Leptothrix cholodnii SP-6: one gene and its partner. Each later gene encodes a partner of the first gene's protein in a complex. Links are inferred from orthologs where the notes say so. Each region holds a gene or a part of one and is shown on either strand. Other genes may lie near its edges. The genes, in order: pmbA and tldD.

The links.
Region 2: the proteins of pmbA (region 1) and tldD are in contact, whole or in part, in a solved structure (PDB 5NJ9), measured with the Escherichia coli proteins. The link is inferred for Leptothrix cholodnii SP-6 from one-to-one orthologs.

The regions. Positions count from the first base shown.
Region 1 is NC_010524.1:1,307,371-1,310,655, reverse strand. Bases 137-3,106 are described here. They hold pmbA (metalloprotease PmbA), read right to left. Parts: upstream 2,349-3,106; coding sequence 924-2,348; downstream 137-923. Other genes in these bases: yjgA (ribosome biogenesis factor YjgA), read left to right, coding at 2,553-3,106; LCHO_RS06110 (TRAP transporter substrate-binding protein), read right to left, coding at 137-804. Also shown: more of LCHO_RS06110, read right to left, coding at 1-136; more of yjgA, read left to right, coding at 3,107-3,206; mog (molybdopterin adenylyltransferase), read left to right, coding at 3,199-3,285.
Region 2 is NC_010524.1:1,001,724-1,004,988, reverse strand. The notes cover bases 296-3,245. They hold tldD (metalloprotease TldD), read right to left. Parts: upstream 2,528-3,245; coding sequence 1,064-2,527; downstream 296-1,063. Other genes in these bases: LCHO_RS23625 (DUF5666 domain-containing protein), read right to left, coding at 2,690-3,245; LCHO_RS04700 (3-deoxy-7-phosphoheptulonate synthase), read right to left, coding at 296-811. In the rest of the region: more of LCHO_RS04700, read right to left, coding at 1-295; more of LCHO_RS23625, read right to left, coding at 3,246-3,265. UniProt on the Escherichia coli protein: Metalloprotease involved in CcdA degradation. Suppresses the inhibitory activity of the carbon storage regulator (CsrA).

The DNA of each region.
Region 1 (3,285 bases):
CGAAGCGGCTTCGATGATGGCCTTGTACTCGGGCGTCAGTGCGCCGTAGGCCTTCTGGTTGATGAAGAAGTCGATCTGCGGGCCGCCTTCCCACCAGGCCGGATAGGCGTAGTGAGGCGCCACCTTGTTGAAGCCGAGCTTCTGGTCGTCATAGGGGCCGATCCATTCGGCCGCGTCGATGGTGCCCTTTTCGAGCGCCTGGTAGATCTCGCCACCGGGGATGTTCTGCGGCACGCCGCCCAGGCGCTCGAGCACCTTGCCGGCGAAACCGCCGATGCGGAACTTCAGGCCCTTCATGTCGGCCATCGAGGTCAGCGGCTTGCGGAACCAGCCGCCCATCTGGGCGCCGGTGTTGCCGCCCAGGAAGTTGATCATGTTGTATTGCGCGTAGAACTCGCGCATCAGCTTCAGGCCGTTGCCTTCGAGCATCCAGGCGGTCATCTGACGGCTGTTGAGGCCGAACGGCACGCAAGCGCCGAGCGCGAAGGTCTCGTCCTTGCCGAAGAAGTAATAGGGCACCGTGTGCGCCACCTCGACCGTGCCGTTCTGGACGCCGTCGACCACGCCGAACGCGGGCATCAGCTCACCGCCGCTGTGCACCGAGATCTGGAACTTGCCGCCCGACAGCTCGGACACCTTCTTGGAGAACTCGTCGGCGGCGCCGTAGATGGTGTCCAGCGACTTCGGGAAGCTCGACGCCAGGCGCCAGCGGATGTTGGCTTGCGCATTGACGATTGCCGGTGCGGCACCCGCGGCGAGAACACCGGCGATACCGGCCTGGCGAACGAAGGAACGACGTTGCATGCAAAGACTCCTGATCCTGTCGGGGGGGGGAACGTATCGAATGATTCTAGAAAACACCATCGGCCACCCGGCCGGGTGCTTTCCCCTGCGCAAGACTGCGTAGGTGAAAGTGCAACGGCTCAGTGCCCGGCGATGGTCATGCGCTCGACCAGCACCGAGCCCATCGTCTTGCTGCCGGCGTTGTAGGTGTCGGCGCCGACCGCGACGATCCGGGCCAGCATGTCGCGCAGATTGCCGGCGATGGTGATCTCCTCGACCGGGAAGGCGATCTCGCCGTTCTCGACCCAGAAACCCGCCGCGCCACGCGAGTAGTCGCCCGTCACGTAGTTGACGCCCTGGCCCATCAGCTCGACCACGAACAGGCCGCGGTGCAGCTTGCGCAGCATCGCCGGCAGGTCGTCGCCGCGACGCGTCAGGCGGCTGGTCAGCGTCAGGTTCTGCGAGCCGCCGGCGTGGCCGGTGGTGTGCATGCCGAGCTTGCGCGCCGAATAGCTCGACAGGAAATAACCGAGCGTGACGCCGGCCTCGACCACGGTGCGCGCGCGCGTCAGCACGCCTTCGTCGTCGAACGGCGCGCTGCCCTTGCCCTTGGGGATGTGCGGATCCTCGCGCACGTCGATGTGGCTCGGGAAGATCGCCTGGCCGAGGCTGTCCTGCAGGAAGCTCGCCTTGCGGTAGAGCGAGCCGCCGCTGGTGCCGTTGACGTAGGCACCCAGCAGGCCGGCGGCCACCGGCGCCTCGAACAGCACCGGCACCTCGCAGGTCTTGATCTTGCGCGACTTCAGGCGCGACAGCGCCCGCTCGGCGGCGTAGCGGCCGACCGATTCGGGCGAGCTCAGGTCGAGCGCATCGCGCATCGAGCTGTACCAGGCGTCGCGCTGCATGTCGCGGCCGCGCCCGGCGATCGGCGAGACCGACAGCGAATGGCGCGAACTCGAATAGCCGCCGCGGAAACCACGGCTGTTGCCGGCAAAGAAGTGCGACTGCTGGGCCGACACCGCCGCGCCCTCGGAATTGGTGATGCGCTTGTCGACCGACAGCGCCGCGGCCTCGCAGCGCAGCGCGATCTCGCTGGCGGTCTGGGCGTCGATCGCCCAAGGATGGAACAGCCCGAGGTCACGCACCGCGGCGTCACCCAGCGCCAGGTCGGCGGCGTCGGGCAGGCCGGCGGCGCTGTCCTCGGCGGTGAAGCGGGCGATGTCGTAGGCCGCCTGCACGGTCTGGCGCAAGGCGGCGGGGGCGAAATCGGAGGTGCTGGCGTTGCCGCGGCGCTGGCCGATGTAGACCGTCACGCCGATCGCCTTGTCGCGGTTGCGCTCGACGTTCTCGATCTCGCCCTTGCGCACCGACACCGACAGTCCGGCGCCTTCGGAGACCTCGACACCGGCGTCGCTGGCACCGAGCTCGCGGGCCAGCGCCAGCGAGTCTTCGACCAGTTGCTGGAACTGCTCGCGGCTGTAGGCGAAACCCTGGCTCGAAGTGGTGTTGGACGTCGACGCGGACGAGGACGAGGACGAAGAAGCGGCGCTGTCGAGGGTGGTCATGGACGCTCGGGGTGGCTCGCGGACGGGGCCGCGAAAGTGGCTGCCCGGTGCGTCTGGAGGCGGCCTGAGGGCCGCTCGGCAGGGCTGCGCCCGGGTCTGCAAAAGGGCCTTTGAAAGGGTCGCTCGTATCATAGCCGTCGCACCCCTGCGCAGCTTTCAGGCCGGCGCGCCGCCCTTACGGCCGGGCGCGCCGCCCCACTCACCATGCGACCCCAAGACATTCCAGACCCCGAGTCGGGCCATCCCGACCCCCGCGACAACGGCGACAGCGGCGACCACGCGGACGCGTTCGGCGACGAAGGCGAGCGCCCCAGCAAGACCCGGCTGAAGAAGGAATCGCACGATCTGCAGGCCCTCGGCCGCGACCTGCTGGAGCTGCCGCCGCAGCGCCTGGCCGCGATCGACATGCCCGAGCGGCTGCGCGATGCGCTCGAGGAGATGCGCCGCACCCGCTCGCACGAAGGCAAGCGCCGGCAGTTGCAGTACGTCGGCAAGATCATGCGATTGATCGACCCGGAGCCGCTGCGCGAGGCGGTGGCGTCGTTCCGCGTGCCTGGCGCACGCGAGACGCTGGCGCTGCACGAGGCCGAACGCTGGCGCGACCGTCTGGTGCGCGACGACGGCGCGCTGACCGAATGGCTGGCCGCCCACCCGCAGACCGACAGCCAGGCGCTGCGCGCGCTGATCCGCAACGCCCGCAAGGAAGAGCAGGCCCACGTGGCGCTGCCGCACGACGGCCCGACCGAGCGCAAGGGCCGGGCCTACCGCGATCTGTTCCAGCATGTGCGCAGCACGCTCGCGGCGGCCGAACGCGCGGCCACCGAAGCCGAGGGCGACGAAGGAGACGAGGATGAGTGACGCCAGCCAGGACAACCCCATCGAGCCGGTGCGCATCGGCCTGGTCTCGGTCAGCGACCGCGCCAGCGCCGGGGTCTAC
Region 2 (3,265 bases), 310 kb from region 1 along the record:
CCTTGCAGGCGGCGGCGACACTCTCGGCGTCGTAGTTGGGCGCCTTGCCACCGCGCAGGATGACGTGGCAATCCTTGTTGCCGCGGGTCTCGACGATCGACACCTGGCCGTTCTTGTGCACCGACAGGAAATGGTGCGCGCCGGCGGCAGCCTGGATCGCATCGGTGGCGATCTTGATGTTGCCGTCGGTGCCGTTCTTGAAGCCGATCGGCGCCGACAGGCCCGAGGCCAGTTCGCGGTGCACCTGGCTCTCGGTGGTGCGCGCGCCGATCGCGCCCCAGGCGATCAGATCGCCGATGTACTGCGGGCTGATGGTGTCGAGGAACTCGCTGCCGGCGGGCATGCCCAGGCGGTTGATGTCGAGCAGCAGCTGACGCGCGATGCGCAGGCCCTCGTCGATGCGGTAGCTCTCATCGAGGTACGGGTCGTTGATCAGGCCCTTCCAGCCGACCGTGGTGCGCGGTTTCTCGAAGTACACGCGCATCACCACCTCCAGCGTGCCGGCGTATTTCTGGCGCAACGGCAGCAGGCGGCGGGCGTATTCGAGCGCGGCGGCGGGGTCGTGGATCGAGCACGGGCCGATGATCACCAGCAGGCGGTCGTCGCGGCCATGCAGGATCTCGCGGATGGTGTGGCGGGTCTGGCCGATCAGGGTCTCGACCGGCGTTCCGCTGATCGGGAAGAAGCGGATCAGGTGTTCGGGGGGAGGCAATGGCACCACGTCAACAATCCTTTCGTCATCGGTCTGCGAGGTCTTGTCCACGGGTGCAGGCCAATGATCGGCGGCGTGGGGGCTGTGCTTGGCGTTCATGTGCGGGTCCAGGTCAGTTGAAAACGGAAAGAACGAATCGACGAGGCAAAAAAAAACCGCCGGGGCATCCGGCGGTCTTTGAAGGTGTCTGGCGTGCTGTCTTGCGTACGCTCAGGCCTCTCCTCCGCCGGTGCGGTGCGAGAACCAAAAGTACGAAAAGAAGAACGCAAAACGAGACATGAGCTGGAATCTAGCACGGCGCCCTGACGATGCCATCGGGGGTGCCCCGATGCTGTGGCGCCCGTGCCGCACTCAGGCCGTGCCGCCGACGGTGATGCCGTCGATGCGCAGCGTCGGCTGGCCCACGCCCACCGGCACGCTCTGGCCGTCCTTGCCGCAGGTACCCACGCCCGGGTCGAGCGCCATGTCGTTGCCGATCATCGACACCCGCATCATCGCCTCGGGGCCGTTGCCGATCAGCGTCGCGCCCTTGACCGGGTAGAGGATCTTGCCCTTCTCGACCCAATACGCTTCGCTGGCCGAGAACACGAACTTGCCGCTCGTGATGTCGACCTGGCCGCCGCCGAAGTTGCTGGCGTAGAGGCCGCGGTCGATGCTGGCGATGATCTCCTCGGGCGTCTTGTCGCCGGCCAGCATGTAGGTGTTGGTCATGCGCGGCATCGGCACATGGGCGTAGCTCTCGCGCCGGCCGTTGCCGGTGGGCGCGGTCTTCATCAGGCGGGCGTTGAGCGAGTCCTGGATGTAGCCCTTGAGGATGCCGTCCTCGATCAGCACGTTGCGCTGCGTGGCGTGGCCCTCGTCGTCGACGTTGAGCGAGCCGCGGCGATCGGCGATGGTGCCGTCGTCGAGCACCGTCACGCCCTTGGCTGCCACGCGCTGGCCGATGCGGCCGGAGAAGGTGCTCGAACCCTTGCGGTTGAAGTCGCCTTCCAGCCCGTGGCCGACCGCCTCGTGCAGCAGGATGCCGGGCCAGCCCGAACCCAGCACCACCGTCATCTCGCCGGCCGGCGCGGGGCGGCTCTCGAGGTTGGTGAGCGCGGCGTGCACCGCCAGGTCGACGTAGCGCGACATCACGTCGTCCTGGAAATAGCCGAAGCCGAAGCGCCCGCCGCCACCCGACGAACCGACCTCGCGGCGGCCGTTCTGCTCGGCGATCACCGTGACCGACAGGCGCACCAGCGGGCGCACGTCGGCGGCCAGCGTGCCGTCGGCGCGTGCCACCAGCACCACGTCGTACTCGGCGGCCAGACCGGCCATCACCTGCACCACGCGCGGGTCCTTGGCGCGGGCGAGTTTCTCGACCCGCTCCAGCAGCGCCACCTTCTGCGCGCTGTCGAGCGTGGCAATCGGGTCCATGTTGGCGTAGAGCGTGCGACTGCCGGCCACCTGCTGCGGCACATCCAGCTTGACGCGCCGGCTCAGGCCGGCCGAGGCGATGGTGCGCACGGTGCGTGCGGCATCGAGCAAGGCGGCCTCGGAGATGTCGTCCGAATAGGCAAACGCCGTCTTCTCGCCCACCACGGCACGCACGCCCACGCCCTGGTCGATGCTGAAGCTGCCGCTCTTGACGATGCCCTCTTCCAGGCTCCAGCCCTCGCTGCGGGTGTACTGGAAGTAGAGGTCGGCATCGTCGACCTTGTGGGCCGCGACCGTGTTGAGCGCCTGCGTGAGGCTGGCATCGGTCAGACCGAAGGGCTCCAGCAGCAGTTGACGGGCTGTGACCAGGCGTTCGAGGGTGGGTTCGCGGGAAATCATGGCTTCATTCTAGGCAGCGGGCCCGGGTGGCGCAGGCAAAAAAAACCCCACGACAAAGCGTGGGGGTGTGAGGCCAGCTCGGGGGGCTTGCCGGCACTCGAAACGGTTCTGCCTGCCGGCCCCGAAGGACCGGAACGAGCGAGACCGCAACCGGGGAGAAACTCAGTCGTCGCGCTTGATGCGCGTGGCGATCAGGCGGCCCGTGGTGCGGTCGATGTTGCCCTTGATCTCCAGGATGCTGTTGCCGATGTCCGCAGCCGTGGCACGGTCGAAGTCGCCGGCATCGAATTCGACGACCAACGGATCGGTGTTGGCCTTGGACACCGTGAACGTCGTCGCCGTGACGGCCGATACCTCGTTGGGCCGCACGTGGAACTCGCGCTCGGCCTCGTCGCTGAGTTCGACCTTGGTTGCCACCAGTTGACCGGCGTCGTTGATCGAGCCCTTGACCTCGACGACGCTCGTGGTGGTCGCCAGTCCGTCGTAGGTGGCGCCGTCATCGAACTCGACGGCGGGGCTGTCTGCGACGATCACGTCGACGCCGTTGATCACCAGCACCGTGCTGGTAGCACCGACGGTGGCCGACTCGACATAACCCTGGACCTCGACACGCGAGCGGCCACGCTGATCGAGCGCTCGGCTGCGCTGCGACTTGATCTCGACGACGTCCCAGCCGCCCACCGGACGATCTGCCGCTGGCGTGATCCGCACCCGTACAAAGGGGTTCGTGCCGGTCGG